DNA from 2 places in the Fictibacillus halophilus genome. Region 2 is predicted to be linked to the other one. Evidence: riboswitches for the same ligand, from Rfam matches in the RefSeq annotation. Region 2 holds a riboswitch; the other holds the start of a gene.
The links. A riboswitch is a leader RNA that binds a small molecule or an ion and turns the genes downstream of it on or off. The one in region 2 is predicted to bind S-adenosylmethionine.
Positions count from the first base shown of each region.

Region 1: it holds a riboswitch for S-adenosylmethionine, as region 2 does, so the genes downstream of both, I5J82_RS16845 (LLM class flavin-dependent oxidoreductase) here and I5J82_RS07250 (homocysteine synthase) in region 2, are expected to answer to the same signal.

Region 1 is NZ_JAEACF010000001.1:3,298,569-3,313,926, reverse strand. It holds gene I5J82_RS16895 (ABC transporter permease) at 1-338, opposite strand, end outside; gene I5J82_RS16890 (ABC transporter ATP-binding protein) at 328-1,089, opposite strand; gene I5J82_RS16885 (sensor histidine kinase) at 1,187-2,191, opposite strand; gene I5J82_RS16880 (response regulator transcription factor) at 2,188-2,877, opposite strand; gene I5J82_RS16875 (VOC family protein) at 3,266-3,646, opposite strand; gene I5J82_RS16870 (helix-turn-helix domain-containing protein) at 3,705-4,571, opposite strand; gene I5J82_RS16865 (C1q-like domain-containing protein) at 4,702-5,199, opposite strand; gene I5J82_RS16860 (oxalate decarboxylase family bicupin) at 5,401-6,540, opposite strand; gene I5J82_RS16855 (DUF817 domain-containing protein) at 6,710-7,492, opposite strand; gene I5J82_RS16850 (acyl-CoA dehydrogenase family protein) at 7,611-8,768, opposite strand; SAM riboswitch class I at 9,056-9,167, opposite strand; SAM riboswitch class I at 9,322-9,423, shown strand; gene I5J82_RS16845 (LLM class flavin-dependent oxidoreductase) at 9,539-10,927, shown strand; gene I5J82_RS16840 (MetQ/NlpA family ABC transporter substrate-binding protein) at 10,952-11,761, shown strand; gene I5J82_RS16835 (hypothetical protein) at 11,868-12,047, shown strand; gene I5J82_RS16830 (hypothetical protein) at 12,258-12,668, shown strand; gene I5J82_RS16825 (GNAT family N-acetyltransferase) at 12,974-13,468, opposite strand; gene I5J82_RS16820 (AraC family transcriptional regulator) at 13,989-14,933, shown strand; gene I5J82_RS16815 (DUF1761 domain-containing protein) at 14,947-15,327, shown strand.
Region 2 is NZ_JAEACF010000001.1:1,400,811-1,416,168, forward strand. It holds partial or broken gene I5J82_RS07245 (sulfite exporter TauE/SafE family protein) at 163-928, shown strand; SAM riboswitch class I at 1,105-1,209, shown strand; gene I5J82_RS07250 (homocysteine synthase) at 1,327-2,640, shown strand; gene I5J82_RS07255 (polysaccharide deacetylase family protein) at 2,842-3,627, shown strand; gene I5J82_RS07260 (GntR family transcriptional regulator) at 3,886-4,620, shown strand; gene gntK (gluconokinase) at 4,664-6,202, shown strand; gene I5J82_RS07270 (GntP family permease) at 6,220-7,566, shown strand; partial or broken gene I5J82_RS07275 (DmpA family aminopeptidase) at 7,634-8,695, opposite strand; gene I5J82_RS07280 (MerR family transcriptional regulator) at 8,718-9,086, opposite strand; gene I5J82_RS07285 (SDR family NAD(P)-dependent oxidoreductase) at 9,197-9,958, shown strand; gene I5J82_RS07290 (LVIVD repeat-containing protein) at 10,069-11,433, opposite strand; gene I5J82_RS07295 (LysE/ArgO family amino acid transporter) at 11,598-12,203, opposite strand; gene I5J82_RS07300 (hypothetical protein) at 12,240-12,419, shown strand; gene I5J82_RS07305 (DUF421 domain-containing protein) at 12,584-13,297, shown strand; gene I5J82_RS07310 (VOC family protein) at 13,330-13,674, opposite strand; gene I5J82_RS07315 (TetR/AcrR family transcriptional regulator) at 13,771-14,286, shown strand; gene msrA (peptide-methionine (S)-S-oxide reductase MsrA) at 14,585-15,115, opposite strand; gene I5J82_RS07325 (terpene cyclase/mutase family protein) at 15,250-15,358, shown strand, end outside.

The DNA of each region.
Region 1 (15,358 bases), 1.9 Mb from region 2:
AAGTAGAGGAATAAGTTTTCAATAGAAAGAATGCGAAAAATCTTACCCTTAGTCATCCCGATTAATTGGAACAATCCAATTTCTTTGCTGCGTCGTTTGATAAAGATGTTGTTCGCGTAAAGTAAAAAGACCGAAACGATCACGACTAGTAAGATAGAAGCGGCTCGAATCGCGGCTTCACCTTTTACAGTACCTTCAACAGAATCCATCGATGGATCATATTGCAGCGTCACAAAAGCAAAATAAAGGGCAGAACTGAACACTAAAGCAAAAACATATAGATAATAATTTCTTAAGTTTTTCTTTAAGTTACGAAAAATGAGTTGATTAATGTTCATGTTGAACACCACCTAAAACACCTTGCGTTTTCATAATATCCTTAAAGAAACTTTGCCGATCCTGTTCTCCTTTCATAAGCTGCGTGTAGATTTGTCCGTCTTTTATAAAAACAACACGACTGCAATAGCTTGCTGCTACAGGATCATGCGTCACCATAAGAATCGTCGCTTGTCTATTTTGGTTAAGGCCGCTTAGCTTGTTTAGAAGGTCAGACGCAGACTTGGAATCGAGTGCACCGGTCGGTTCATCCGCAAAGATGATACTTGGGTCATGAATGAATGCACGAGCCGCAGATGTTCTCTGCTTCTGTCCACCAGAGATCTCGTTCGGATATTTATCTTTTATCTCCGAAATACCGAGTTCTGTTGCGACTTGCTCAAACTTCTTTTCAGCTTCTTTTTTCGGTGTTTTGGTTATCGAAAGCGGCAGCAGAATGTTTTCTTTAACGGTTAGAGTATCTAAAAGGTTGTAATCTTGAAAGATAAAGCCAAGGTGATTCTTTCTGAACTCTGCCAACTGCTTTTCTTTCATGGCTGTCATCTCAAACGAGTTGATATGAATTGTCCCTTCGCTCACTTGATCGATGGAGGATAGGACGTTCAACAATGTCGTTTTACCAGAGCCAGATGCTCCCATGATGCTGATGAACTCACCTTTTTCAACGGAAAGATCAATGCCTTTTAGGACGTGTTGTTTATTATTTTTATTTCCATAGCTCTTATGAAGCTTCACTGCTTTCAATATACTCATGATTTAATACCCCTCTCTTATAGTTTCATTATAGAAAGCATTTCAGCTCTTTTCCTTCTGTTCACCGAACAAAACAGAAAAGCATGTGACACTTTCGTCACATGCCCATCGTTTGATCAAACTCATTTCTTTTTGGGAAAGCGAGCGTAACGGTTGTTCCTTCATTCCGCGTTGACTCTATAGAGAGTTGAATATGTAAGGAGTCTGCCGCTTTTTTGGCTAAATATAACCCCATGCCGGTTGAAGCTTGATCCTGATGTTCCGTCGTTGACGTGAATCCTTTATCAAAGATACGAGGCATATCCTTTGTGTCAATTCCACGACCAAAGTCTTGAATCGTTAAATAGTTTCTGTCATTTGAGTTGTAACTGTTAATGATAATCTCTGAAGAACGACTGTATTTCACGGCATTCGTTAAGATCTGACGAATGATAAAAGCTAACCATTTCGCATCGCTTAATACATGGGAAATTTGAAGATCAAAATCAAACCCAATCCCTTTTTGTATACACCACGATTGCAGCGTTTTTAGTTCGGAAAAAAGCAGCGTCTCAAGCTCCGTTACCTCCATATAAAGATCGTTCTTAATAAAAGGAATCCTTTTTTGATGAAGCTGTTGATCGAGAAGAAGGTGGATACGAAGCCACTCGTGTGTCAGATCTCCTTTTAATGGCGTATCGTCCATCCGCTGAATCATGAGATGCATGGCCGTCAGCGGTGTCTTAACCTCATGAATCCACGCTAGGAGATCGTCCTTTTCCTGTTCGACAAGCATACGATTTTCTGACGCTGTTCGTTTTAAATGCTTCGTTTGTTCGATGATGCTGTTTTCAACAATATGTTCAAAAGGTGAAGAAGGAGATGACAGATTAGAAAGATCAAAATCATTATCCCTCTCTTTAAGCTGGCGGAAGAAGGCTGTTTCCTTCTGATATCGATAAAAAAGAAAGATAACAAAGACGATTAGAGAAATGAAAACAACATAGCCAACAGCAGAAAGGGGAATCGATGGATCGAGATAGGCGATCAAAAGGAAAATGATCTGCTGTAATAAAAACAAAAAAATCCAGCTGCTGCGTTCGATTAGATAGCGCTTGATCATACAGAATCCTCTTCTACGGCCCTATAGCCTTGTCCCACTTTGGTCTCGATGAATTGTCCGAGTTCAATGTCGTCTAGTCTTTTTCTTAAACGATTCACATTCACGGTGAGGGTATTGTCACTTATGAACTTTTTATCGTCCCATAAGCTGTTAATGAGATTATCACGACTTACAATCTTATTCTTTTGCTCGATCAGGAGTTTCAGAATGAACACTTCATTTTTTGTAAGTTCAACCGAACCCTTCTTGTTCGTTACTATATTCTTTTCATAATCGATTTGAGCGCCGCACCACGTTTTGAGACTAACGGTGTCTGTATTGTAATTATAAACACGCCTGAGAATGGCATGAATCTTTGCGATCAATACTTCAAAATGAAACGGTTTTTGAACAAAGTCGTCTGCACCGAGCTGCATGGATAGGACCATGTCGCTCGGATGATCACGCGAAGACAGAAAGATGATCGGCACGTTAGAATGCGATCGAATATTTCGGCACCAATGAAAGCCATCAAACTTCGGCAGCTGTATATCGATGACAACCAGGTCAGGTTTAATATCTGTAAACTCCTGCATCACCCGTCCAAAGTCAGTAATGCCATATACTTCATAGGACCATTGTGATAATCGTTCTTTGATCTCGCTGAATAGCGTGTAATCATCTTCAATGAGCAAAATTTTAAACATCATTTATCACCACATCATTACTTGATATGTTTTTTAGTGTATAGCAAAACTTGGATATTTTCTAGGATGTGCATTTCTTAATTGGTTTTCATATGCTTCGGAGCTCTTGAAAGTGGTTGGTTTCCACTTCAGATCGCTCGCTTTCCGCGGGGTGTGCGTTGAGCCTCCTAGCGCTTTGCGCTGTTAGGAGTCTCAACTGTCCCACTGATCCAGCAGGACAAGAAAGGCTACGGCAGCGACACATCGCACGAAGAAAATTTGAAGTTTAATTTTCGAGGAGTCTCGCATCTTACGCTCCAACCAACTTCACAATGATGAAGGGAAAAGCGATGCAAAGTTACAGCAGAAAAAAGATGCCTTCTGTATATAGGCATCTTTTCTAAAAAACTTATGATGTTACAACCTCACTCATCAAAGCGTGTGTATTTCCTTCTGAATCCTTAAAGAACACCATCCATGTTTCCGTACTCTCCATCTTAGCGACGATATGAGGGGAGTCTAGGAAGGTTATCTCTTTGTTCTTAAGTTCTTTATAAGCTTCTGTTATGTTTCCTACATGAAAGTATATAACGGAGCTCGCTCCTGCAAATTCTTCTTTTTCAGGAAGGGTTAGAAGTATTCTTAGACCGTTACAATCAAAAAAGGCCATATTATCGGTGCTAAAAAGAAGTTGTAAGCCTAATACGTCTTTATAAAAGTGTATCGAGCGTTTAATATCTAGAACGGGCACAGCAACTTGTCCAACTTTTTGAATGACATTAGTTTGAATTGTCATGTTAATCTCTCCCTTATCATTTTTCTTCTTCATCATAAACCAGTAGTGAAACCTATTTCTTATCCGAAATCACCTTTTTACGATATTGAAGAGGAGAGATACCCATATGTTGTTTAAATAATCTGCTGAATGAAACAGGGTTATTCAAGCCGATTTCATAGGCGATGTCAGTCATTGAGGATTCGGAAGTCTTGAGCAATGCTATTGATTTAGCGATCCTTAATTCTGCGATATGCTGAAAGGGTGTTTTTTTATAAATGTTTGAGTAATTTCTTAGCAGATGATTAGGAGATAAGCATGAGATTGCTGCAATCTCATCTAGCGTAAGTCCTGTATCATAAAAGGCTCTTATGTATTCATGTGCTATGCTGACCCGTTTATAAATTTCTTCACGAGTCGATTTACGTACTAAATTTAGACGATCAATTTCTTTATAGGTTTTCATTTGTTCTTTTAATAGCGTGGTCATAATGGAATGAAATTGTTCATCTAATATGCTTGAATCATTTTGGTACTGATTTGTCATGTATTTTAATAGACTCATTTGGTGAGTGAGCATCTGGCTTTGTTCATAGGATCTTTCAAAAAATGAAGCAGATGTATTGTTTATAAAAGGATCATCTAATAATTGGTGGTTGGAATCTGACAGATTGCGAAATACATCGTTTGCAAAATCTTCTTGAAAAAAGACACAGAAAGATTCTACTTCTTTTTGTTCGTCTATGGTTATGGTGTAGGGACCTTGGTTGAGTAGCAGGTAATTTCCTTCGTCAACAGCGAAATATCCTCGATTGGTTTTGTAATAAGCTTTTCCGTTCGAAAAGGTTTTAATAGAGAGAAGTCCAGTGCCATCCCAATGAAATTGTGCGCTCTTTGCATGAAGAATGTAATTTGATTTGCGTACGTTTTTTTCTGCCATATGATGACTCCTAAAAGAGATAGTTATAAGGAAATTATACCTTATCTATCAAAATCTAATAGAAAATATTAATCATTGTTCCACATGAAACAATGAAAAAGAAGGTGATATTTTCACCTTCCAACGTTACTTAACCGATCTTTGCGCCCTCAAATCGAGTGGCGATTGGATTTACTTCTATTTCAATCGTTGCGCCTGATGGGCTTGAAGCGACTACTTGAACCTCATCGCCTCTTCTTAACTCGACGAGTGATGAAGTAGCTACGATTGCATTTGGAGAAGTAATTGTTTCTTGATTACCTGCAACAATTTCACCATTCACTCGAATGCCAACGAATGCAGAATACGGTGTTCCTGTATAAATCGGCAAAAAAATACTAGCTGTGAACGTATAAATGCCGTTGCTCTTTGGAACAAACGTTGATGTGTCTGGATTGTATTCATTATTGCTATCAAAAACTTCTACGGGATAGATCACTTGATTTGGTGTGGAGCCTAAAATAAATTGAAACAGATCTTTAACCGCTTTAAATGCGGAAACTTTTTGGCAAGGCTGAATCTTTCTATGCTTGCACTCACAATCTCGTTTCATATGTGCGTACGGATTTTGATCATAATGGTCGTACATACAAACTTTCCCTCCTATTTTCACTCTAATCTAGAAACTAGATCAGAGAATAATCTAATAGATTATTACTAGTAGATTATGCGGACAAGTTGTAAGTGGTGTATATAAATAGTGTAGGGGAAGGTGTTTTACTAGAAAGAATAAAAGAAAGCGATTAGAGGGTCCTAATCGCTGTTTAAAGGTGGCATTGTTTACTCCTAGCTAATCATATTTCACCACAGGCCATTTTTCTTTTCGAAGGGAATTCATGAGTTCAGGACTAGCGTTCACATTCGTTTGCACGATTTCTTTAGGTGTTAGAGCCATCCATTGGTTTAAGGACACATCTGCAAAACGGTCACTTTTGAACATTTCTAAAAACCATAAACTTTTATTTCCTGTATTCTGCACATAATGACCGAATGCAAACGGAACATATCCCACATCACCAGCTCTTACGTCAAACGTTCGTGCCGTTCCATTTCCAGCGAAAGCGGTCATCCGCCCTTGACCAGCTAAATAATATTGCCACTCATCATTATTCGGATGCCAATGCAACTCTCTCATTCCGCCAGGTTTTATTTCTACTAAAGCAGCAGCGATTCTTTGTGAGATCGGGAAGTTCGTAGAATCTACGATACGAACGGTTCCGCCGGGTGTAACGAGTGGTTTTTGAGCCATTAAGCGGTGCGTGAAGCTTAACGGAACCGTTCCATATGGATCAGCTATAGCTTGTGTTTCAATGGGACCCGGAACGGTAGACTGATAGATATAACGTTGTTCAGTCGGAATGTTCGCAAATGCGCTCTCAGGTATACCGAAGTTTGCTGAAAGAACTTCTTTCGGTGTGTGTGCAAACCAATCTGAAATAGAGAATGTGCTGAGATCAGAGAAATTCCCATCATCGAATACTAGTAAAAACTCACAGCCTTCTTCAAGTCCTTGAATCGAATGAGGAATGCCGGGAGGGAAGTACCAAAGATCGCCTTCACCCACATCGGCGATAAAATTCCGGCCGTTTTGATCAACCGATGTAATCCGAGCACGGCCTAAAATCATATAAGCCCACTCCGCTTCTTGGTGCCAATGAAGCTCCCTTACACCACCTGGGGTCAGACGCATGTTTACACCAGCAAGCGTCTTTGCGACAGGAAGCTCACGAACCGTAATCTCTCTCGACCAGCCTCCAAAGTTTAATTGCATATGTGTATCCGAATAGGAAAATCGTAAGTTCGGTACAGTTCCAGCATCTGTTGCAGGAGAAACTAACATATCCGGATTTTGTATATCACGCATAATGTCACGAGGTCCTAAGTCGGTCGCACCCGCACCATCACTGCGAATTGGTTGCGGAATCTGCATTTGTCTTCGTTGCTGTTGATCTTTATTATTCTTATCCACGTGATGAGCTCCTCTCTATAGAAGGTTCAAACGTCATCACTGTATTCATATGGAGAGGACATCTTAAACATGCAAATTTCTTGAGAAGGATCTTAACAAAGAAAAAAACACCTAAAAAGCTTACCGCCACTTAAAGGTGTTTTGTATGCGTAAAAATATCGTCTTGGTGGCTTTTAATGCGTTTTAATTGTGCCACGATAATGATACTGATGATTACGAGCAGAAACCATGAGCTGATCTTACCAATATGCACGAGAGACCAAGCTGCTTCCTGATTGGGGTACTGCCAGGCTCCGAGAAACGTTGTGATGTTTTCAGCAATCCAGATAAAAAATCCAATCAACAAAAAAGAAAGAAGGATTGGCATTTTATAAACCCGTTCGTTGATCGTATAATGAACAACGGTTTTATAAAAGATAGGAAATAAAAGCAGAATCAAAATCCATCTGGCATCAAACAAGTAGTGATGGGTAAAAAAGTTCGAATAGATCAGTACACAAATCCCGAAAGAAAAGAGGGGATTCGGCCACCCCTTGATCTGAAGGTCTAGCCTCCGCCAGCTTTGGCAAATATAGCTCGCAACACTAGCATACATAAAACCACTGTATAGAGGTACACCGTAAATCTTAGAATAGGCTTCTTCAGGATAGCTCCAAGACCCCATATGAACTTTAAATAGCTCTAGAGCCAGGCCGATCAAGTGAAAGACACAGATGACTTTTAGTTCATCTACCGTTTCAAGTTTCGTTACGATCATGGCAACCTGTGTGACGAGACAAAGAAGAAGTATGAAGTCGTATCGAGGGATGAACGGAATGCTGACGAATTTTGAAAGAGCTAACGCACCAAAGATAATGACTGGAAAGATGCAAGAAAGTGCTTGTAAATAAGTGAATGTAAGAAGCGCCCTCATGAGTAAACCACCTTTTATCAATATGGAAATATATTGTATCCATAATAACCTATGGTGATTTAAATCTCATCATACAAAAAAATGTTGAGTTTAACATGAATCTGTCAGTTGACTTCTATTACTTAAGCGCTGCATCTGCTAACGAATAAACAATCGCATCATCTGTTGGTGGATTATGAAGACCGGCTCTTACATCGCGAAAGTGCCGCTGAAGCGGATTTTGTACAGAAAGACTTCGAGCACCAACGATTCTCATTGCGAGGTCAACGACTCTGTTCGCACTGTTTGTTACAGAATGCTTAACGGCAGCGAGTTCGGTTCCTAGATTCTGCCGTTCTTCAGGGTGGTTTACCCATTTTTCAGCAACGGCATGCAGAATCGTTCTTGCTTGGAATAGCTCAAGTTCTATCTTGCCAATCTTTCTTCTCACTTCTGGCACGTCTGAGATCGGTCCAGATAAAGTGTTAGGACTATATTCAGATGCAAATTGAATCGCATAATTTCGCGCGGCTCTTGCAATTCCAAGGTATACAGCTGGCACTTGCAAATACCAGCCTTTAGGAACGATGTTCTTCCCATCTTCAACAACGAGAAGGTTCTCCTGGGGTACATAAACGTCTTTCAAAAGGAGGTCATCGCTTTTTGTCCCTCTCATCGAGATGCTATCCCAAGTCTCTTTTACAGAAACTCCTTTTTCCCGATGATTCACTAAGAAAAATCCTTTATGGTTGGTTTCTGAGAGGGTAGCTGTAACGATTGAGTAATCAAGGGCTTCTGCCATAGAAGTAAAAGCTTTGCTTCCGTTGATCAACCATCCGTCTGCTTTCTTGACTGCAATTGTAGTAGGAATACCGCCCCGAGAAGGACTTCCCGTCGCACGCTCTGTTTGTGCCAGGTTAATGAGTGCTTTTTGTTCAACAATTTTCCGGGTAAGATCAGCGAACGAGTTACCATTCCAATGCCGGTTTTCTGCCGCCTCTAAAAGAGTACCCAAATGCCACCCAAGAGAAAGAGCAGTAGGAGCATCCCCTTCAGCTAAATGCTCTTGAATCGTTAAGAACTCAACCAGATTTAACCCTTTACCACCATATTCTTTTGGAATGGTAAGAGAAAGAAAGCCTGCATCCTTCAAATCTTGAAAGTTCTCATAAGGAAAAACGCCTTCTTGATCTACAACACCTGCCCGATTCTTAAAAATTTCTTTCAGTGCTAAAGCGGTATTTATCGCTTCTTCAAAATGATTGATCTCAGTGGTTTTTCTCAAAGGTAAGCTCATGGTTCCCTCCTGATTTTTTTATCATGTAGTGATTTTTGTTTACATAGTTTTTATACTACAGTGACTTGTTGGTTGGAGTGTAAGGTGCGAGACTCCTGCGGGACAGGTGGGCAGGTGAGACACTTAAGAGTGAAACGAACGAATGTGGCTCACCGCCTGCCCCGCGGAAAGCGAGCACCTGAAACGGAAATCAACAGCTTTCAAGTACTTACTTTTAATAACAACAAACACAAAAAAGCCCTCTTTCAAAGACGAAAGAGGACGCAGATTCCATATGCTTACACGCTCTCTCATCTATCAGACATTCTAAAAACATCTGCTGGAATTAGCACCTTTCTTTTAACAAAGCGGTTGCTGCAGGATCGTAGGACCAGTTCCTCCCCTGACTCTTGATAAGATTTATTATTTAATTATTAGTCACCACTATAGAGGATAAAGCAAACCGCTGTCAACTAAAAACTGATTGTTAAGAAAATTATTTTATTTCTCTAAATTCCATTGACAGGCTATTTTTATTCCTGTATATTTCGTTACTAAATTGAATATTTTCGATTCCTTATCGAGAGAGGTGGAGGGACTGGCCCTTTGAAGCCTCGGCAACAACTATTTTTAGGACTGTGCCAATTCCAGCAGGCGAAAGCTTGAAAGATAAGAGGAGATCTATATACGTATGTTTATTTCACGTATTTTCAAACCTCTTCTCATTGCCGAAGAGGTTTTTTATTTTCTCTTGGAGCGGGTACAAAAAATTGGATATGGAGGAATGTATGTTGAGTAAAGAAATTTTGTTAAATGCGTTCGAGATGACAAGTGCCATGCACAATTCTCATGGCCTTTGGAAGCACCCGGAGAACAAGAGACATAGAAGTTATAAGGATCTGAACTATTGGATCGAGTATGCGAAGCTTTTAGAAAGAGGCAAGTTTGATGCTGTATTCTTTGCAGATGTGTTAGGGGTTTACGACGTTTATAAACAAAGCAAAGCTCCATCTATTCGTGACGGACTTCAAGTGCCTTTAAACGATCCGGCACTTCTCGTGTCGGCTATGGCTAGCGTAACAGAGAATCTGTCTTTTGCTGTGACGGTGAGCACAACGTATGAACAGCCGTTTGGCAACGCACGTCGTTTTTCTACGCTAGATCACCTAACAAATGGACGAATCGCATGGAATGTAGTCACTTCTTATCTGCCAAACGCGGCGAGAAATTTTGGACTGCAGAATATGATCAAGCACGATGAACGGTACAACATCGCGGATGAATACCTAGATGTTTCGTATAAGCTTTGGGAGAGCAGCTGGGAAGATGAGGCAGTTGTAGAAGATGTTGAAAACAATAAACTGGTGGATCCTGAAAAAGTCCATGAGATCAATCATGAAGGGCAATACTTCAGCGTTGAAGGACCTCACTTAAGCGAGCCTTCTCTGCAGCGGACACCTGTGATTTACCAAGCGGGAACGTCTGAGCGTGGTCGAGACTTTGCAGCAAAGCATGCTGAATGTATTTTTGTAGGTGGCCCGACGCCTGAGAGAATTCGCTTTTATGCGGATGATATTCGTAAACGCGCTATCAAACACGGTCGAAATCCAGAAAACATAAAGATCTTTTCTTTCTTAAACGTGGTGGTAGGAAGAACGACACAAGAAGCGGAGGAAAAGTTTAAAGCGTATGCAAGTGTTTGGAGTGCAGATGCAGCGAAAGCTCAATATGGAGCAAGTGGTTATGATATTGCTGAGTATGAAGAGTTAGATCCGGACCTTCCATTCTCGTACAATAAATCAACAGAAGGCGGACATTATAAAGCCGCTACGCTCACTACGGATGCTCCTAAACCGTTAACAGTGGGAGAGGTTTTAAATCGCTTCGAATCACCGGACAAAAGCTTTATAGTCGGCAATCCAGAAGAGGTAGCGGATGGCATTCAAAAGCAGTTTGAAGAGTCTGGCGTGGACGGCTTCAACCTAAATCACCTAGTAACACCAGGAGATTTAGAAGCTTTTGTAGAGCTTGTTGTACCCGTTCTTCAAGAAAGAGGATTATACAAAAAAGAGTACAACAGGGGCACCCTGCGTGAAAAATTATTCACACCCGGACAACCTTTGCTGCCTAGCGATCATCCGGCAGCTAGATTCAGACCGGTGTTAACAGAAAGTAAATAAAGAGTGAGTGAGGAGAGAAAACATATGAAACGATTGAATATATTCATCACAGCAGCTTTATTGATAGGTTTACTAGCAGGGTGTGGCGCATCGGGTGAAACAGAAAGTAAGAAGATCACGCTCGGCGCAACTGTGCCTTACAGCGACATGCTTGAAAAAGGCGTGAAGCCATACCTAGAGAAAAAAGGATACAGCGTTGAAGTGAAAGAGTTCAATGATTATGTACAACCAAACATCTCTTTAAAGAGCGGTTCATTAGATGCGAATTTGTTTCAGCATAAAGTGTACATGGACGCATTTTCAGAAGAGAATGATATGAAACTAGCATCAGTGATTACGGTACCTACTGCACCAATAGGTATCTATTCTAAAAAGTTCAAGTCTATAGACGAAATTAAGCCTGGAAGCACGGTTTCACTAGCCAATGATCCTACGAATTTAGCAAGAGGACTTACTGTTTTAAGAGACAATGGACTAATTGAGATCGATTCTTCAGCAAATCCGTTAAGAGTCTCAGAAAAAGATGTGACGAAAAATCCAAAGAACTTGAAGTTCCAGCCTGTTGAAGCCGCTCAAACACCAAGAACGCTAGACTCCGTAGATCTTGCGGCGGTTAACGGAAACTTTGCTCTATCATCTGGTCTAGATTTAAAAGATGCGCTTGTAAAAGATAAACTTCCAGAGGAGATCATCAATCGAATCGTGGTGCTAGAGAAAGATAAGAATTCACAGCTGGCAAAAGATCTTAAAGCCGCAGTAGAGTCAGATGCGTTCAAAAAAGTCATACAAAGTGATTTTGAAGAGTTTCATAAGCCAGATTGGATGAACAAATAACTTTTAAAAATTCGGCATCTTATTTCATGGAAAGTTGTACGAAAGCCGTTACCAACTCTCTTAAATGCACATAGAATACGTTATGTTGACTCAAGGGGGGATTAATATGAGTAACTGCCCGCACTGTGGCCTTTTCCGATATGATTTAAGTGGCTGTATCTGCTCTGATAAAGATTTTACTAGTGATTGGCATCAAAGATACATTGAAGAAATCTTCAATCCAAACAACAATCAGGTGAACGGATCTAAAAAGACGAGACGCCAGCAAAATCTCTTAGATCTGTAAGAACAATAAGACTTATTCATTCTTACTATAAACGTTAAAAAGCCGACTTAATGATTTGTTTTCTGCAAATCTTGAGTTGGCTTTATTATTTTTATTAGGTAAAAAAACGTAAACATACTCAATTTTTTTACAATTAAAATTACAAATTATGTTAAAATCCAAAGGGGAATTAGACAGAACATATTTTAATCTTTAAAGGGAGGGTTATAATTGAATACATTAGAGTATCGATTAGAAGATAAACAAACAATAAAAACATTTGAAGCAATATCTAGTTTAGAAACCAGTGTAAGATTCTTTGTTAACTATTGGGTAAACGAAGGAAAGGTTTACGAAAATAGGGGTAACTATTTTACAAATGGTAAATATTTTATTGATTTGTATGAATGCAAGGGTGAACAACCATATGCTGACACTATTGAAAAAGTACCGAACACAATTGAATATCGTTTGTTTCATTCAGATAGAAAGATAATTAAAGAATCTACCGAAACAAGCCTAGAGGGAATCATGCTAGCTTTATCATTAGACAGCGTTACAATTGATAACAATACATACAAGCGTTTATCTCTCGAATTTGATGAGGATAGAGAAGTGTATGTATACTATCTAAACGGGTAAATTAGACTGTTATTATGTGCATTGCCATTAAATGGCGATGCTTTTTTTGGTATTGGAAAAGTAATAATCTATACATGATCTTATTATTAAGGATTTCTTACTCCTTTCATGCAAGTTGATTGGAGCGGAAGGTTGCTGACTCCTAATGGCACGTAGTGGCAGGAGGCTCACCGTTCGCCCCATGGAAAGCGAGCAACCTGGAGCGGAAATCAACTACTTTCAAAGAGCATCAATGAAATAAATTAGCCTTTGAAATTTAATAAGCAGACCTTACATAGAAGATCTGCTTAAATATTATCCATTACTTAGCGAAGCGATGGAGGAGTTGCGAGCTTTCTTACGCTTGAATTCGTACGAACACCAGTCGGAGCTGATAAAGAGTTAGACGATGTAAGTTCTTTTTGGATAACAATGCTAGAACCTAGCTGGCCGTGAACTTTAAAGCCCCAATGTTGAAAAGTCTTTAGAGCATCAGTGTTCTCTTCATCAACCGTACCAAATACATTGCGAATACCTTGTTTCATAAGGTGACTCTCGAATACGGGCAGAAATGAAGTTGCGATCCCTTTTCCTTGATGCTTCGTATCTAACACTACATAATCCACAAAAATCGTCGGACCGATTCTGAATCGATAACATACAAAACCGATAATTGTGTCATTGCTATCACAGACAATCATGACCTCGTTGGCCATGTTTATAATCATTTCAATCACGTTTTTACGGACTTGAAAGTTACTTACTACCATATCTACTAAAAAAGGATCGTCCTTACCAGGTACCCGTTTGCGAATATACAATGATATTCCCCCTTATATTACTTTACGAAGGGAAGATATAAAGAAATAAATAGAAGATGATTCGCTTGCGAAAACCATAGGTTACATCAAAACATACCTATAAATTTTTTAAAAATCCCCCTTGCTTGTACTATATGTGCTTGTCCTTGAAAGGGTCTGGATACCGTCCTAATTCTTATGAAAAAGGCGCTATGTAAAAGAATGTTCTAAAAACATATAAAAGCCGAGGAAGATCCCCGGCTTTCAACCTGCTTATGCTACTTCAGGTCTTTTTTTACCTTTTTTTCTTTTCTTAAATCCTAATAGGCTACCGATTAAGCTCACTATAGACCCCCCCTTCTATAAGCGAACTGCTGAGAAAAGAACAATGATTCTTGTTTTCTTCTCTACTCTATCTTACGCAAGCTTGTCTTAATGGTTTGGACAATTCTTAAAAATGGATGCTAAAAAAATACATTTACAAATACATACAGAAATTCGTTTATAATTTAAGAACTAGCATGAAAAAGGAGTACAATTTATGTATGTTGAGCGCGAGCAACGAAAACAGATCTTCAGAGTTTTGGAGTATATTGAAGAGCATGTAGAGGATTCTCTGCCACTAGAGAAACTGGCTGGCATCTCTACTTATTCTCCTTTTCACTTTCAGCGGATTTTTAAAAATATCGTTGGGGAAACTCCAGCTGCCTATGTGAAAAGATACCGGTTGGAGAACGCTGCACATCGGTTAATCTATGAATCCTATATCCCTATCACTCAGATTGCGATGTTGTGTGGTTTTTCTTCTTTATCGTATTTCACGTATTCTTTCCAATCTTATTTTAAAACGAGCCCGAAAAATTGGAGAGAAGGAGCTTATCTAAAGCAATTTCCTCGGGAATATGAAGATAGCAAGAAATCTAAACAAGTTCGCAACCCATCGAAAGAAAAGGAGGACAATGCTCCTTATAATGAGTTTAAATGGCTAGATTTATCTAATATAAGAATCGAAACTTTTCCAAGCAGCACTACGATTAAAGGTCATCATTTTGGGATGTATACGAGCGGTGTTCCTGAAGCTTGGGAAGAAGTTCATAAATGGTGTGAATCAAGAAATCTGATTGATTCATATACGTTGTTTCTAGGAATACCACGAAACAATCCATACATAACTCCTCCTGACAAATGCCGATATGATTGTCATATTACAATCAATGATTCGATCGCTGAGTCAATCTCGGCTGATGATACCTCTAAGTTTGTTGGTGGAAAGCATGTAGTATATGAATTTGATGAGCCTGTCGATTATTCAGACCGCAATCTGATAATCGACTGTTACTCCGAACTGTACAGCTATGGGCTGCCAAGAAGTGGATTTAAATATTTAAGTAATCCAGTAGAAGTCATACAGATTCAACAGAACAGAGATACGTTAAAACGGGAAAGCAAGATTAAAGCAATTGCCCTAGCCATTGAACCAAAATAACGAGGGGGCCATTATGGAAGTAAACGGAGTGCTTTTAAACTTATCAGCGATTATCGCTGGGGGGCTTTTATATATGATCTACGGAGGCATTTACTATTCAACGATACTCGGTAAGAAAAAGGATAATGGTGAGACAGGACCTTTTAAATACATTTTTTCTGTAATCGTTGCCTTTGTCAGCTCATTTCTAATGTCTTATCTTATCGGATTAATTGGAGCTGAAAGTGCGGGAGAAGGACTCGTGGTTGGGTTTATCATAGGAATCTTGATCACGATGGTCTATTATAAAAACACCCTTTTCGGTCTAATGACAAGGAAGTCTTTTATCATTGCAATCGGAGATCATCTAGTGATTTTCACACTGCTTGGATTGTTGCATGGATGGATGAATTAAGGTTGAAGGAGCTTAGTATATAAGCTTCTTT
Region 2 (15,358 bases):
TTTTAATTTTTCTATTTTTTCAAAAAAATTAAACAAACAGTTGACTTTTTATCTTTTAGGAACATATAGTATTAACTAAAATTTAATCCGTATCGCTGATCGGTAAACCGAAGGCTCTTAACATCACTTGTTAAGGGCCTTTTTATTTTGAGGAGGAAGAAAATGAAAAAGTTAATCGTATTGGCTCTAATTGGTCTTGTTGCACAGTTGATTGATGGTTCTCTAGGTATGGCTTATGGCGTTACATCTACATCATTGCTCTTAGTAGCGGGAATTGCTCCTGCAGCTGCATCTGCTTCCGTACATCTTGCTGAAGTCGTAACCACTGCGGCATCGGGCGCTTCTCATATTAAGTTCGGAAACGTTGACCGGCAAGTGGTTCTTCGTTTAATCCTCCCCGGCTCTATAGGAGCTTTTGTAGGTGCTTGTTTTTTAAGCAACCTGCCTGGAGATGTTATAAAGCCATATATCTCTATCTTCTTAATTATCCTTGGGATTTATATCTTATATCGTTTTCTGTTTAAGCTTGGAGAGAAGAAAGCAACAGCGAGTGGTAAACCCTTTACAAAGAAACAACTTATTCCACTTGGATTATTAGCAGGATTTTTAGATGCTACAGGTGGTGGAGGCTGGGGCCCAGTCACTACACCGGTTCTAATGGCAAAACAAGATCTGAAAACCAGAAAAGTAATCGGTTCTGTAGATACGAGCGAATTCGCAGTAGCTGTATCTGCATCAATCGGTTTCTTCATCGCACTCGGCTGGGAACAAGTTGAGTGGCTGTGGGTCGGAGCTTTAATGCTAGGAGGAGTGATTGCGGCTCCCGTTGCCGCTTGGCTTGTACGCCTAATTCCCTCTCACATACTAGGGGTTTTGGTGGGAGGTCTGATCATTATTACCAATACAAGAACTCTTCTTCATACTCTTGGTGTATCCCATAATATGTTGTTCTCGATCTACTTTGTACTTGCTGCATTTTGGGCGATTGGAGTTATTTATGCGGTCAAAGTCAATCCTGAAAATAAAAATCCGAAATTTTTAAAAAATTCTGTTGACTATTGATAGGGACGTATGTATTATAAATCTTAATTCAATATTCAAATCTTCTTATCCAGAGAGGCTGAGGGACTGACCCTATGAAGCCCGGCAACCAGCGGAAACGCATGGTGCTAATTTCAGCAGAACAATCATTGTTCTGAAAGATGAGACTTCGATCGGGTGAAATCATCGGGACCTCTTCTTTTGGAAGAGGTCTTTTTTTCTGGGATAAGTTGAAACTGAATGTGATTGGATATAAAAATATTAACGTTGAGGAGAGATTTGAAAATGACTGATCAAAATTCAAAAAGACAGTACGGGTTTGAAACAATTTCATTACACGAAGGTCAAAAAGTAGATCCTACAACAGGAGCTCGCGCTGTTCCGATCTACCAGACCACTTCTTATCAGTTCAATTCAACAGAGCACGCAGCAAACTTATTTGCCCTAAAAGAGTTCGGTAACATATATACGCGTTTGATGAATCCAACGCAAGATGCATTTGAACAGACCATCGCGAAGCTTGAAGGCGGTGTTGGTGCACTTGCTCTTGCTTCCGGTCAGGCTGCCATTACAAATGCAATATTTAACATCGCTGGCTCTGGTGATGAAATCGTAGCGTCTACCTCTCTGTATGGTGGAACGTATAACCTGTTCTCTGTAACTCTCCCCAAGCTCGGCATCCATACACAATTCGCTGAGATTGATAATCTTCAATCGTTTAAAGATGCCATTACAGAAAAAACAAAAGCCGTTTACATCGAGACAATCGGCAATCCGAAAATCGATGTTGCAGATATTCAAGCGATCGCTGATATCGCACATGAAGCAGGAGTTCCGCTCATTGTCGATAATACGTTGGCTACTCCTTACCTTTGTCGTCCGATCGAACATGGAGCTGATATCGTTGTGCATTCTGCAACGAAGTTTATTGGTGGACATGGTACATCAGTCGGTGGTGTAATCATCGATTCTGGAAAATTTGATTGGAGCAATGGGAAATTCCCAGGCTTGACCGAGCCTGATCCAAGCTACAAAGGAATTGTATACACAGATGCGTTTGGTCCACTTGCATATATTTTAAAAGCACGTGTGCAGCTGCTTCGAGACTTAGGATCTTCTATTGCACCGTTCAACTCATTTTTATTTATTCAAGGGTTAGAAACACTTGCCCTTCGTATTGAACGACATGTGGAAAATACAGTTAAAGTAGCGAAGTTCCTAGAGAATCACCCTTCTGTTGATTGGGTGAATTACGCAGGACTTCCAAGCAGCCCTTATTATGGGCTTGCTCAAAAATACTTGCCTAAAGGAGCAGGCGCTATTTTAACGTTTGGGGTAAAAGGTGGTATTGAGGAAGGCAAGAAGTTAATCGAAAATGTAAGCATCTTCTCTCACCTTGCAAACGTTGGAGATTCAAAATCATTGATTATCCATCCAGCTAGCACTACTCATCAACAACTATCTGAAGAAGAACAAAGAAAATCAGGCGTGAGTCCAGAATTAATCCGCCTTTCAATCGGAATCGAAACAGTAGATGATTTAATCTACGACTTAGATCACGCATTAAAAGCGATCTCACTTTCCCCAAGTGGATTGTAAAATACAACAGTTAAGCTGTTCAAAGAAAGCCTTTGAACAGCTTTTTTGTTGCCAAAACTTCTTTTGTAAAAGCAAATTTTTAACCATGATTGCGTTCTATAACTCAAATATGTTCATCCCCGATTTGACAGCTACGCCTGTAATAAATCAGTTTCCCCTTACAAATACTAATAGTAATAAATTTTAGAATGAGGGCTCCTTATGTCTACCATTGTAAAAGTAATTATCACTATGTTCTTATGTCATATTCTTTTTTTCGGACCTAAAGTGTATGCAGGCGTTGTAAATCGTTTCGAAGTTGAGAAATATGGTGATGTGATCTGGGAAGTCCCTTCAAATAAGAAACAAGTAGCGATTACATTTGACGATGGACCAGATCCAGTGTACACCTCCCAAATTCTAGATATACTTAAAAAAGAAGGAGTTCACGCTACATTTTTTCTGATCGGTAAGCGGATTAAGAAGTACCCCGAGATTGTTAAAAGAGAACTAAGGGAAGGACATGAAATCGGAAACCATACGTATAATCATCCTAGTTTTCATACTATCTCAAGGCATAAAGTTGTGGTTGAAACAAGAAAGACCGAGCACCTTCTAGATCCTGCTCATCACTCAGATTATATAAAGTTATTTCGTCCTCCAGGCGGAACGGTTACAGAGAACAGTTTAAAAATCTTAAAGAAAGAAGGATACAAGGTTATCCTTTGGTCTTGGCATCAAGATCCTCGTGATTGGACTAATCCAGGATCTGAAAGAATCGCAAGACATATATTAACAAATTTAAAAAACGGAGACATTATTCTATTACATGATTCTGGTGGTAATCGCAGTCAAACGGTTGCTGCATTAAAAATCATCCTTCCTAAGCTCAAACAAATGGGTTTTGAAATTGTTACGGTTGATGAATTATTAAAAATGCACCCACGATATAATGAGTTCCATGAATCTGAAATAAAAAAAGAAGAAGTACCTTTAACAATTGAATAAAATAAATAGAAAAGAACAATCTCTTCAACAAGATTGTTCTTTTCTATTTATTCAGATAAGCAGGGATAAATTTTAGTCTCTCATCATCAAATTCACTTCCAAATTTATACCTCCCCTATCTCTTACCTTATTCATTTCTAAACTAATCCATTATAGTTAATTGTTTTTCTACCTTTAAATAAAAGCGCTTGCATTTTAAAATCACTGTACTATAATACTTGTATACAAGTATACTCGTTCTACAAAAAGGAGGTTTTTATGTTGAACGATTCTAAGGATTTTCTTTATCCTGAAAAGTGGCTTTCCAAAGCTTCAACCGGAGAACGTGTCGCATGTGAACTAAGAATGAGGATTATCTCGGGACTCATTGAAAGCGGTACCATGCTTTCTGAAAATAAATTAGCAACTGAATATAATGTAAGCCGCTCTCCTATACGAGAAGCACTTAAAGTTCTATCAAATGAAAACTTAATTCGTTTAGAACGCATGGGTGCAGTTGTGGTCGGCTTAACGGAAAAAGAAATAGAAGAAATTTATGATGTTCGACTTCTTATTGAGACGTTTGTTTTTGAACGACTTGTTAAAAACGACACAGATCACGTTGTTAGAGAACTAACAAAAATTTTAGAAATGATGCAGATTGCAATTAAGTACAAAGATGCTGACGAGTTCGCTCTTCAGGATGTCTTATTTCATGAAACAATTATTCGTTCTATCGATCATTCGTATATCACGATGATCTGGAACAACACAAAACCTGTCATGGAAAGCTTCATCTTATTATCCATGCGTATGCATTTTAATGAAAAATACGATGACCTTTCTCGAATCATGAGAAACCATGAACTTTATATTGATGCAATCTCATCAAAAAATAGAAAAATTATGATTCAATCACTTCATCAAAACTTTGATGATGTTCAAGGAAAAGTAGATGATTTATGGATGTCACAACAAATGCTATCGAAAGCACGGGAGCAAGAAAAGGAGTAATTAAATGAAGGATATCGACGGTACGCAACATAGAAGAAGCTATATGGTAGGAGTCGACATCGGAACTACAAGTACAAAAGCAGTATTGTTTAATGAAAACGGTGAAATTCTCTCACAGGAAAACATCGGGTACCCGCTTCACACACCTGATATTTCTACAGCGGTACAAGATCCAGAAGAAATTTTCCGAACGGTTTTGCAAACCCTTACAAATGTTATCAAACGCTCTTCTATTCCATCCAGCGCTATCTCGTTCATATCTTTTAGCAGTGCCATGCATAGCGTGATTGCAATGGATGATTACGATCAACCATTAACACCTTGCATCACTTGGGCAGATAACCGCAGTGAAGCTTGGGCACGAAAAATAAAAGCACAACGTAATGGACATGAGATCTATAAACGAACTGGAACTCCTATCCATCCGATGAGTCCATTAAGCAAAATCGCTTGGATCGTAAATGATCAGCCTGAGATTGCAGCTAGAGCCAAAAAGTATATAGGGATTAAAGAGTTCATATTCCACCGCTTATTTAATGAATATGTTGTGGATCATTCTTTAGCATCAGCGATGGGAATGATGAATTTAAAAAATTTGGATTGGGATGATGAAGCTATACGTGTTGCAGGTATTAATCGTAATCAATTATCTACCCTAGTTCCTACAACAACGATCTTTAATCACTGTCAAATGGATATAGCGAAACAGATAGGGATCGATTCGAATACACCATTTATTATTGGAGCAAGCGATGGCGTTTTATCAAACCTTGGTGTTGATGCGATTGGCAAAGGCGAAATTGCTGTAACCATTGGTACGAGCGGAGCTATTCGTACAATTATAGATAAGCCACAAACAGATGAGAAAGGCAGAATTTTTTGCTACGCACTAACAGAGAATCACTGGGTCATCGGTGGGCCAGTAAACAACGGCGGTGTTGTCCTGCGCTGGATTCGGGATGAATTTGCAGCATCAGAATTAGAAACAGCAAAGCGACTAGGAATAGACCCTTATGAAATTCTGACAAAGATAGCAGAACGTGTGAGACCTGGTGCTGATGGTTTGTTGTTTCACCCATATCTTGCCGGAGAACGAGCACCACTGTGGAATTCAGACGTGCGAGGATCCTTCTTCGGTCTAACGTTGTCTCATAAAAAAGAACACATGATTAGAGCTGCACTTGAAGGTGTCATCTATAACTTATATACCGTGTATCTAGCATTGATTGAATGTATGGATGAACCTGTAAGCAGAATTCAAGCGACTGGAGGCTTCGCACGGTCTGAAATTTGGCGTCAGATGATGTCGGATATATTTGATACAGAAGTGGCTGTACCAGAAGTTTATGAGAGTTCCTGTTTAGGAGCTTGTATTCTCGGTTTGTATGCAACTGGAAAAATAGAATCATTTGAAGCAGCTTCTAAAATGATCGGGAGTACTTACACACACTCGCCTAATGAGGAAGCCGTAAAGGAATATAGAGAATTATTGCCTATTTTTATTAGTTTATCTAGAAAACTAGAAGAAGATTATTCACGTATTGCCGCTTACCAAAGAAGCTTAAGCAATAGAAAAAACTAACATCAGGGGGTTTTATCATGCCATTATTCATTGTAGCTTGTGGAATTTTAGCATTACTGTTATTAATCATGTATTTCAAATTAAACACATTCATTTCTTTGATCATCGTTTCATTTGGTGTCGCATTAGTACTTGGAATGCCACTAGGAGAAATCGTTAAATCCATTGAAGCAGGTTTAGGCGGAACGCTCGGTCATTTGGCGTTAATTTTCGGTCTAGGTGCCATGCTAGGTAAACTAATCGCTGATGCTGGCGGTGCACAGCGAATTGCTATTACACTTATAGAAAAATTTGGTGAAAAGAAAATTCAATGGGCAATTGTTGTTGCTTCGTTCATCATTGGTATCGCTTTATTCTTTGAAGTAGGTCTTGTTTTATTAATTCCAATCGTGTTTGCCATTTCAAAACAATTACGCGTTTCCATTCTTTATCTAGGAATTCCAATGGTAGCAGCTCTTTCAGTAACACACGGATTCTTACCTCCTCACCCGGGTCCAACGGTAATTGCAGGAGAATTTGGAGCTAATATTGGTGAAGTACTGCTTTATGGTTTTATCATTGCGATTCCTACTGTTATTCTAGCTGGACCCGTATTCACGAAGATTGCTAAAAAGATTGTTCCTGACTCATTCAACAAAACAGGAAATATTGCTTCGTTAGGTGAACAAAAAGTATTTAAATTAGAAGATACTCCTTCATTTGGTATCTCAGTATTTACAGCCATGCTTCCTGTTATCTTAATGTCTATCGCTACTGTGATCACACTTGTTCAAAACACGATGGGTATTGCAGACTCAAAGACATTTGAAGTCATCCGCTTTGTTGGTGACGCTTCAACTTCCATGTTGATCTCTTTACTTGTAGCCGTTTATACGATGGGATTAGCTAGAAACATACCGATTAAAACAGTTATGGATTCATGTACGACAGCTATCACACATATCGGAATGATGCTTTTAATCATCGGTGGAGGCGGAGCCTTCAAACAAGTATTGATCAACGGTGGCGTTGGTGATTATGTAGCTGAATTGTTTAAAGATACAACATTCTCTCCAATCTTACTAGCATGGATTATCGCAGCCATCCTTCGAATCTCGTTAGGATCTGCAACGGTTGCTGCATTAACAACAGCGGGTCTAGTCATTCCGTTATTAGGTCAAACAGATGTTAACCTTGCATTAGTCGTCCTTGCAACAGGAGCGGGTAGTTTAATAGCATCACACGTAAATGATGCAGGTTTCTGGATGTTCAAAGAATATTTTGGCTTGAGTATGAAAGAAACGTTTGCAACATGGACTTTATTAGAAACCATTATCTCTGTTGCCGGATTAGGTTTTATTCTACTGTTAAGTCTATTTGTATAAAAGGCAAAAAACCCTATCGACGCAGTTTCGATAGGGTTTTTGTATTTCATATATACGTTTATTAACGTTAGACTATCTGTATATTGAATTCTTCTAAAAGATCTTTAAAGGCTGGTCGTTCATTACCATCCCTTCCTTTAACATGCGAAGCTGTTACAAGCGAGTTTAAGACGGCTTCTTCTACAGCTTCTCCAACAGCACGAAATGCTAGATCCATATCTTCTTCATGTATCGTTGGGATGCTAGTCATATGATTTGGTTTAATATGAGGGATCTTTGTAGCTGTTGAAAAGCCAATCACCACTTCCCCGCTTCCGTGTGTAATAATTGAACCCGTTCTCGACAAACCTACTACAGATCTCTTAATTATTCGGTTCATCTGTCTTTCTGAAACAGGAAGATCTGTTGCAACAATAATCATGACAGATCCTTTGTCCTTTTCCTCCCACGATTTTAATAAAGCTTTCTTTAATTCTTGTCCAATAGCTCTACCGTTTATCTAAAGGTCGCTGAGTATGCCGAAGTTTGATAAAACAAGTACTCCTATCGTATACGCTTTCTGGTCAATGGAAAAACACCTTGAAGACGTTCCAATTCCACCTTTTAAGGAATAACAAAGCATTCCCGTTCCAGCTCCAACACTGCCTTCTTTAACTTTCTTTCCGGCATTTTCTAAAGCTTCAATTACATGATGTTTCTCTATAAATTGTGCTCTTACATCATTCAAAAACATATCATTGCATTCACCAACGATTGGATTTACCGTTCCTGTTGTTCTGCCAATCTCAGGGTTCTTGTCTAACATATATTGAATTAAAGCATCTGCGGCTGAACCGATACTTAACGTATTCGTTAGTATAATAGGAGTTTCTAACACTCCAAGTTCTTTCATCTGAATCGTTCCCAACGTTTTTCCGAACCCATTGATCACATGACTCGAAGCAATAAGTTTCTCCATAAATGTATTGCCCTCATGAGGAATGATGGCAGTAACTCCAGTTTGTTTATCTCCATCACTTAGCGTCACATGTCCTACTGAAACACCCTCTACATCTGTAATCGAGTTATTTGCTCCTGTCTTAAGCTTCCCGATTGTCACACCAAAATCTCGAATCCTCTTCTGCTGCATGTAAGTTGCACCCCTCTATGTATTAGCTGAAATCTCGTTTCAGGAGATAGTCTTCATAAGCTGAAATCTTTTTACGCAAGATTTCATCAATTTCCATTAATACTTGAATCTGATTCTGAACATGATCTTGATGATTTTTTAATAAGCTCAGCCTCTTTAAAGTGGTTTTCTCACCTTGTAAGAATAATGAAGCATACTCCTGAATTTGAACAAGCGGCATTTTCGTTTCTTTAAGTTTTATAACAAAACGCAGCCATTGAATATGAGACTCTGAATAACGACGATCACCCTGATCTGTTCGTTCTGGTGTAATGATCTTTTCTTTTTCATAAAATCGAAGTGTATGTGTAGTAATGTTAAGGAGTTTAGCAACTTCTCCAATGGTATACATGTTTTATCACCTCAACTGGTATCTAGTTCCTTGACTTAGAGTTTACTCTAATCAGTATAATAAAACACAAGAACAATTACCAAATGAATAAATTTAAGGAGTGAAATTTAATGAAATACACGGTTATTACAGGAGCAAGCTCTGGAATTGGATACGAAACTGCCCTTGCATTCGCAGCAAGAGGCAAAAATTTAATTATTGCAGCTCGGCGAACAGAGGAATTAGAGCAACTGAAATCAAACGTTCTATCTATGTATCCAGAACTGGATGTTGTTGTTCGTACAGTTGATCTATCCGTTACATCCAATGCGCATGATTTTTACCAAAGTCTAAAGAATTATGAGATTGAAACTTGGATCAACAATGCAGGGTTTGGAAACTTTGCTTCAGTCGGTGAGCAAAATTTAGATAAAATTGAAACAATGCTTCATTTAAATATAGAAGCATTAACCGTTCTTTCTTCTCTTTATGTAAAAGATTACGCTGACGTGGAAGGAACTCAAATTATCAACATTTCTTCTGGCGGTGGCTACACAATTGTTGCGGATGCTGTAACGTATTGCGCATCCAAATTTTATGTAAGTGCCTTTACAGAAGGACTTGCACAAGAATTAAAGAGTAAAGGACAAGCCATGCAAGCAAAAGTGTTGGCTCCAGCTGCGACCGAGACAGAATTTGCGAAGCGTTCCATGGATCTTGAAGAATTTCAGTATGAGGGTACAGTTCCTAAATTCCATACAAGTAAAGAGATGGCTGAGTTTTTACTCCAATTATATGATAGTGAAAAAGTTGTGGGTATCGTTGATGGTGAGACCTATGAATACCATTTAAAAGACCCGATTTATCCTTATGTAGAAAGAAGTAGAAAATAAGATTATTACTCAATTATTATATAGCCAAAACAAACAGTCCCCTTGTATGAATGTGGGACTGTTTGGTCGTTTGTAAAATTATAATACTTGTGAACGTTGATTTCTTAAGATTACTGTTCACCATTCGTCAGTTTAAGAACTTTTAATCCTGTTCCCATATCAGAAGCGTAGACATAGTTACCTGCTACATCAACACCCCAGATGTTTGATTTTTCAGGAATGTATTTACCGATTTCTACAGGATTGCTAGGATCTGTAATATCAACTGAACGGACCCCTCCGCCATAATGTGAAAGGTACAGTGTATTGCCATGTACTTTCGGATCGTGAACAGTGTTTGCAAACGTGACTCCATATTGAACATCATCAACAAGTTCTGTTTTAAATTCACTTAGTAGCTTAGGATTTCTCTTGTCCTTTATATCAAAAATACGTGTATAACCGTATGATTGTTCATAGCCTGGTTTTGTAGGGTTATACACTTCACGTGTTTCAATCAACACATTTCCGCCTTTAGCAAGAGCCGCAGAGTGAGCAGATCCTTGCTGTGCTGCACTAAATGTAGTTCTTCCCAAATATGTTGGGTTCTCCGGATTCTTCAAATCTAATACGATTGTACCTAGGTCCCAGAAGGACAGATAAGCTGTTTTACCGTTTACATCAGCCATCGTACTGTGGTTAAATACAGCGCGTTGCTTTCCATTTGAATCTGTCCAGTTATATCCGTCAAAGTCCTCTGGTACTTCTGGTAATTCACGAGGATCGAATTGATAGATCGTTTGTGGTAAAGCTGGGTTACTCACATCAACAATTTGGAAGTCCTTTTGCTCTCCATGTGTATAATAATCAGCGTATGGATTTGCAGTCAAAACATACGGTTTGCCACCCTGCTCGGTCAAATACAGTTCATGTGTTCCAGTAACACGCTTATCAAGCTCCCAGAATCCAAGCTTTTTTGGCTGATAAGGATTCGTTACATCATATAAAAGAAATCCTCCAACAGATCCTTCTGCTTTACGATTAAGCTGCTGAACGGAAACAACAGCTAAGTCTCCTTGAAAGTGTTTTGTGCTAACACGTTTCACGATTACTTTTTCTTGCCAAGTGCCGGGGATATCATCAGCAAACAATGCTACTTCTTTAGGATTTGATGGATCTTTAACATCCCAAACACGAACTCCGCCTTCACCACCGCTCTTCGTGTGTGTCCCAGTGTACGCAAAACCTTTATGTACATAAACGTCAGCTGTGTTATTTTGTTTGCCATTTTTTTCTTTGATTTGTACAGCTGCTACCTCTTTCCAGTTAAAACTTTGAGACCCTTCAATCGTTGATTCAATGGCTTCATAACCAGGCCCTGTTCCCTTTTCAATAATATCAGATCCTAATTCATCATGAGCTAAAACAAATGAACCAATACTCCCAATACTTAAGGCTGTTGCAAGGCTAAGACTTAAAACAAATTTTCTGTTCATATGTACCTCCCAATGATTTTAGTTCGCTAACGAATTAAATTATTTCAAAATTCAGCAAATTAACCTAGAGTCAAAGGAAGGATTTAACAATTTTTATTTTCTAGTATTTGTAAGTAATAAGTTGCATGTCAACGTTTCTGGGGATGCTTAAAGAACTAGATTCTTTAAAAAATAATAGTCGCTAGGTATATTGCAATACACCAAATAATGATAGCTGATCCTTTATTAATCAGATTTAATATGGTTCCCCCAGAGTCTATTCTTCCAATGGTCCTTCCCGTTAATGCCAATCCTATAAACCAGAGCCATGACACCGCGACACAAGTTAGTGTGAACACTACCCTTTCAGATCCTGAATAGGCGAGTGAACTCGTACCTATCACACCAAAGGTATCTAAAATAGCGTGCGGATTTAAAAGGGATACGGTTGCGGCGAAAATGACTTGTTGTTTCAGCTGCATACTAGATTGAGAGGTTTCCGGATTAGTTTTGCTAGACCAAATCGACCACCCCATATACAATAAAAAGAGAATACCGACAATCATTAACAACAATTTCAGCGTACTAAAAGCAGTAATAATAGCCGATATCCCTGCTACAGCTAAAACGATTAACAAAGTGTCACAAACCCCAGCAGTTACAACAGCAGGAAGAGTTCTCCAGAACGATGGTTGTTGAGCACCCTGGTTAAAAATGAAAACATTTTGTACACCTAATGGCAAGATCAGACCGAAAGCTAAAAGAATGCCATGAATGAAAACATGAGCCAAATGAGGATCAACTCCTTTTGAAGTGGAGGTAGCTAGATGTATACGAGTGAAATACGAAAGAAAAATCATGACCGTAAAAATATAAATACCACATTAAGCCATTCATTGTACTTAGAAATTAAGGCTTTAGCAAAAAAACTGGATAAGCCAGCAAATGAACTTATCGAAGAAGGCATGGTTCACGTGTTGAATCAGTACAAGAAAACCAAATCGTGAAGTTTAAAACGCACAAGATAAAATCTGTGCGTTTTTTATATATGTAGAAACGATAATTCCAGAAAACCACAAATCTTTATGACCTATTACGAATACGGTCTTAAATTCAATATATTTGGATAAAAAGAATAATAAATGATAAATAATGCTGGTTATTGGAAGTGATGTCTTTGAACACTTATATAGATGTTGTGATACGTACCATTGTTGCTTTTATCGCCTTATACGTTGCAGCCCGAATACTAGGCAAACATACTGTTTCTAGAATGACTATCTTTGACTTTATCGCAGTTGTAACACTTGGTTCTGTTACAGCAAACCTATCATTTGCGCTTGAAATCAAAGCGCGGTACATTTTTCTCGGATTGGTTGTTTTTGTTGTCTTGATCTATCTTTCTGCTTATCTTTCATTAAAAAGCAAAAGAGCTAGAAAATTTGTAGCTGGTGATCCAACTGTCGTAATAGAAAATGGCAAGATACTCGAACATAACATGAAGAAAATGCGCTACACACTCGATTATTTGAATCAACAGCTTAGGCAAAAGGATATTTTCTCTGTTGACGAAGTGGATTATGCGCTAGTTGAAAATAACGGAATGTTATCTGTGAAGAAGAAAGAACAGCACCTTACCGTTACGCGTAAAGACTTAAGTATGTACAAGCCTGAAGTAAAACTGCCGATTGAGTTGATTATGGATGGCGATATCTTACAGAACAATTTAAAAGAAAACAACATCTCCCGTGAGTGGCTGCAAACCGAACTCATCAAGCGGAATCTCTCAGCGGAAAAAGTTGTTTATGCCTTATTAACGAGCAGCAATAAACTTTATATAGATACACATGATGATCAGCTTAAGTCCCCTTTGGATGTGGAATAAGAGCAAAAAAACCTTGTAGGATCTACAAGGTTTCAAGACCTTTTTGACATATCAATTATTCTGATTGGGTTTCCTGAATCGTCACTAAAAATTGCATATCGACCTGGAGGGATATCACATGGTTCTTTGACAAAAGAAAGCGCTCGATTATTTTCTTTGAAGTATTTATCAACACTATCAACTAAAAAAACGCTACCTGGACCAAATTCATGTTCCCCATTATCATCTTCGAGCAAGATTTGAGTATCCGCATTTGTCTTCAAAGCTACTGTATGATCTCCTTCTCTCCACGCTTCTTCCATTCCTAAAACATCACGGTAAAAAATCACAGCTTTTTTAATGTCTTTTACTGGTTGAGAATGAAAAACTAACTTCATGTGACAACGCTCCTTATTTCCATTTTTTAGAACATAAATGATTTATGTAAATCGTAAATCATTTACGTTAATGTGTCAACATGATATACTCTAATCATGAAATCAAATATTCCAATTCCAGGTTCAATTAGAGAAAAAATATTAAACCAAGCGATAAAAGAGTTTGGCATGCACGGCTATGAAGGAGTAAATGTTCAACAACTTGCTAAATCAATAGGCGTAACAACTGGAGCTCTATATCATCATTTTGGTAATAAGATCGAACTGTATAAAGTTGTTCGCGAAGAGATTGAAAGAAGAATTACGAGCAGAATGGAAGGTGCTGCAGAAGTTCATGACGATTCATTGACTTCACTAAAATCGGCGATGTTGGTCGGTTTTAATGCTGCTGTAAAACTTAATGCGTGTAAACTACTAAGTGAGCCCGATTATAGCTCTAATAGAGACCTAGTAGCCATCCTGTTCAATGAAATATTAGGAGATAATTTAGTAGAAGGAGTTGAAGTTATTCTTTCTTCCGTCTGGCGGGCATCCTTAAAAAATATAACTCAAGGTATGTCACCCGAAGATGCGAAAAAAGCGTTAAATTGGTTTAGCGAGAAGATGATATAGATATCTCAATGTACTTTTTAACCAACATTTTGAAGAGGAAAAAGTGACCACTTTATATTCAAACAAATACCCATGTTTTAAAAGGTTTCCATAGAAATGTTTTCTGATTTGCTTTCTAACTTCTTGAACGTATTCCAATTTCGAATTTTATTTCGCACACCTAACTTAGAAAACTGAACCGCTAGTTTTGAATGTCATATACTTTGCCTTAAGTATAAATTAAAAATCTAGAAGTAAAAAAAAGAGACTTATGACTAAAGTCTCTTTTAATTAGTTTACATAATATTATTATGGTGTCCTACTTCCAGTTTTCGATTATAAACTTGTCTCTGCCAGACGTTTCACGCTCTTCTTTGTAAGCTTTAGGATTCTTTTTGTAAAAATCCTGATGATACTCTTCTGCTTCATAAAACTCACTTGCTGGCAGAATCTCTGTTACGATCGGCTTATTGAACCGGCCGCTTTCTTCTAAAGCCTTTCGAGATTTCTCTGCTAGTTCTTTTTGTTCCACGGTATGATAAAAGATTGCTGTTCTATATTGACTTCCACGGTCGATAAACTGACCTTCATCATCTGTTGGATCAATTTGTGGCCAATATAGATCTAACAATTTTTGATAAGGAAAAACCTTCGGATCAAATGTGATTTGAACCGCTTCACGATGCCCTGTCTCACCCTTTTTTATTTGTTCGTATGATGGGTTTTCAAGTTGTCCACCAGTGTAACCAGATACGATACTATGAATGCCGGGTAATTCATCGAATGGTTTAACCATACACCAGAAGCAACCCCCTGCGAATGTTGCTAATTCTTTATTACTCAAACTCATTCCTCCTTAAAACAAAAACTCATTGCTTAAAAAGATTTTAACGTGATAGACGGAAAAAGAACAGTGATTGAACTTCCTTGTTCATAGGATAACCCATATGCTACATACACTGTAACCACTATGGATAAAGTGCGGTGAGAAATTTGAACGTTAAAAAGAAGATAGAATCAGAAATTTATAAACGGTGTAATGAACTCCTTTCCCTACAAGAACCCGATGGGACATGGCGTTATTGCTTTGAGA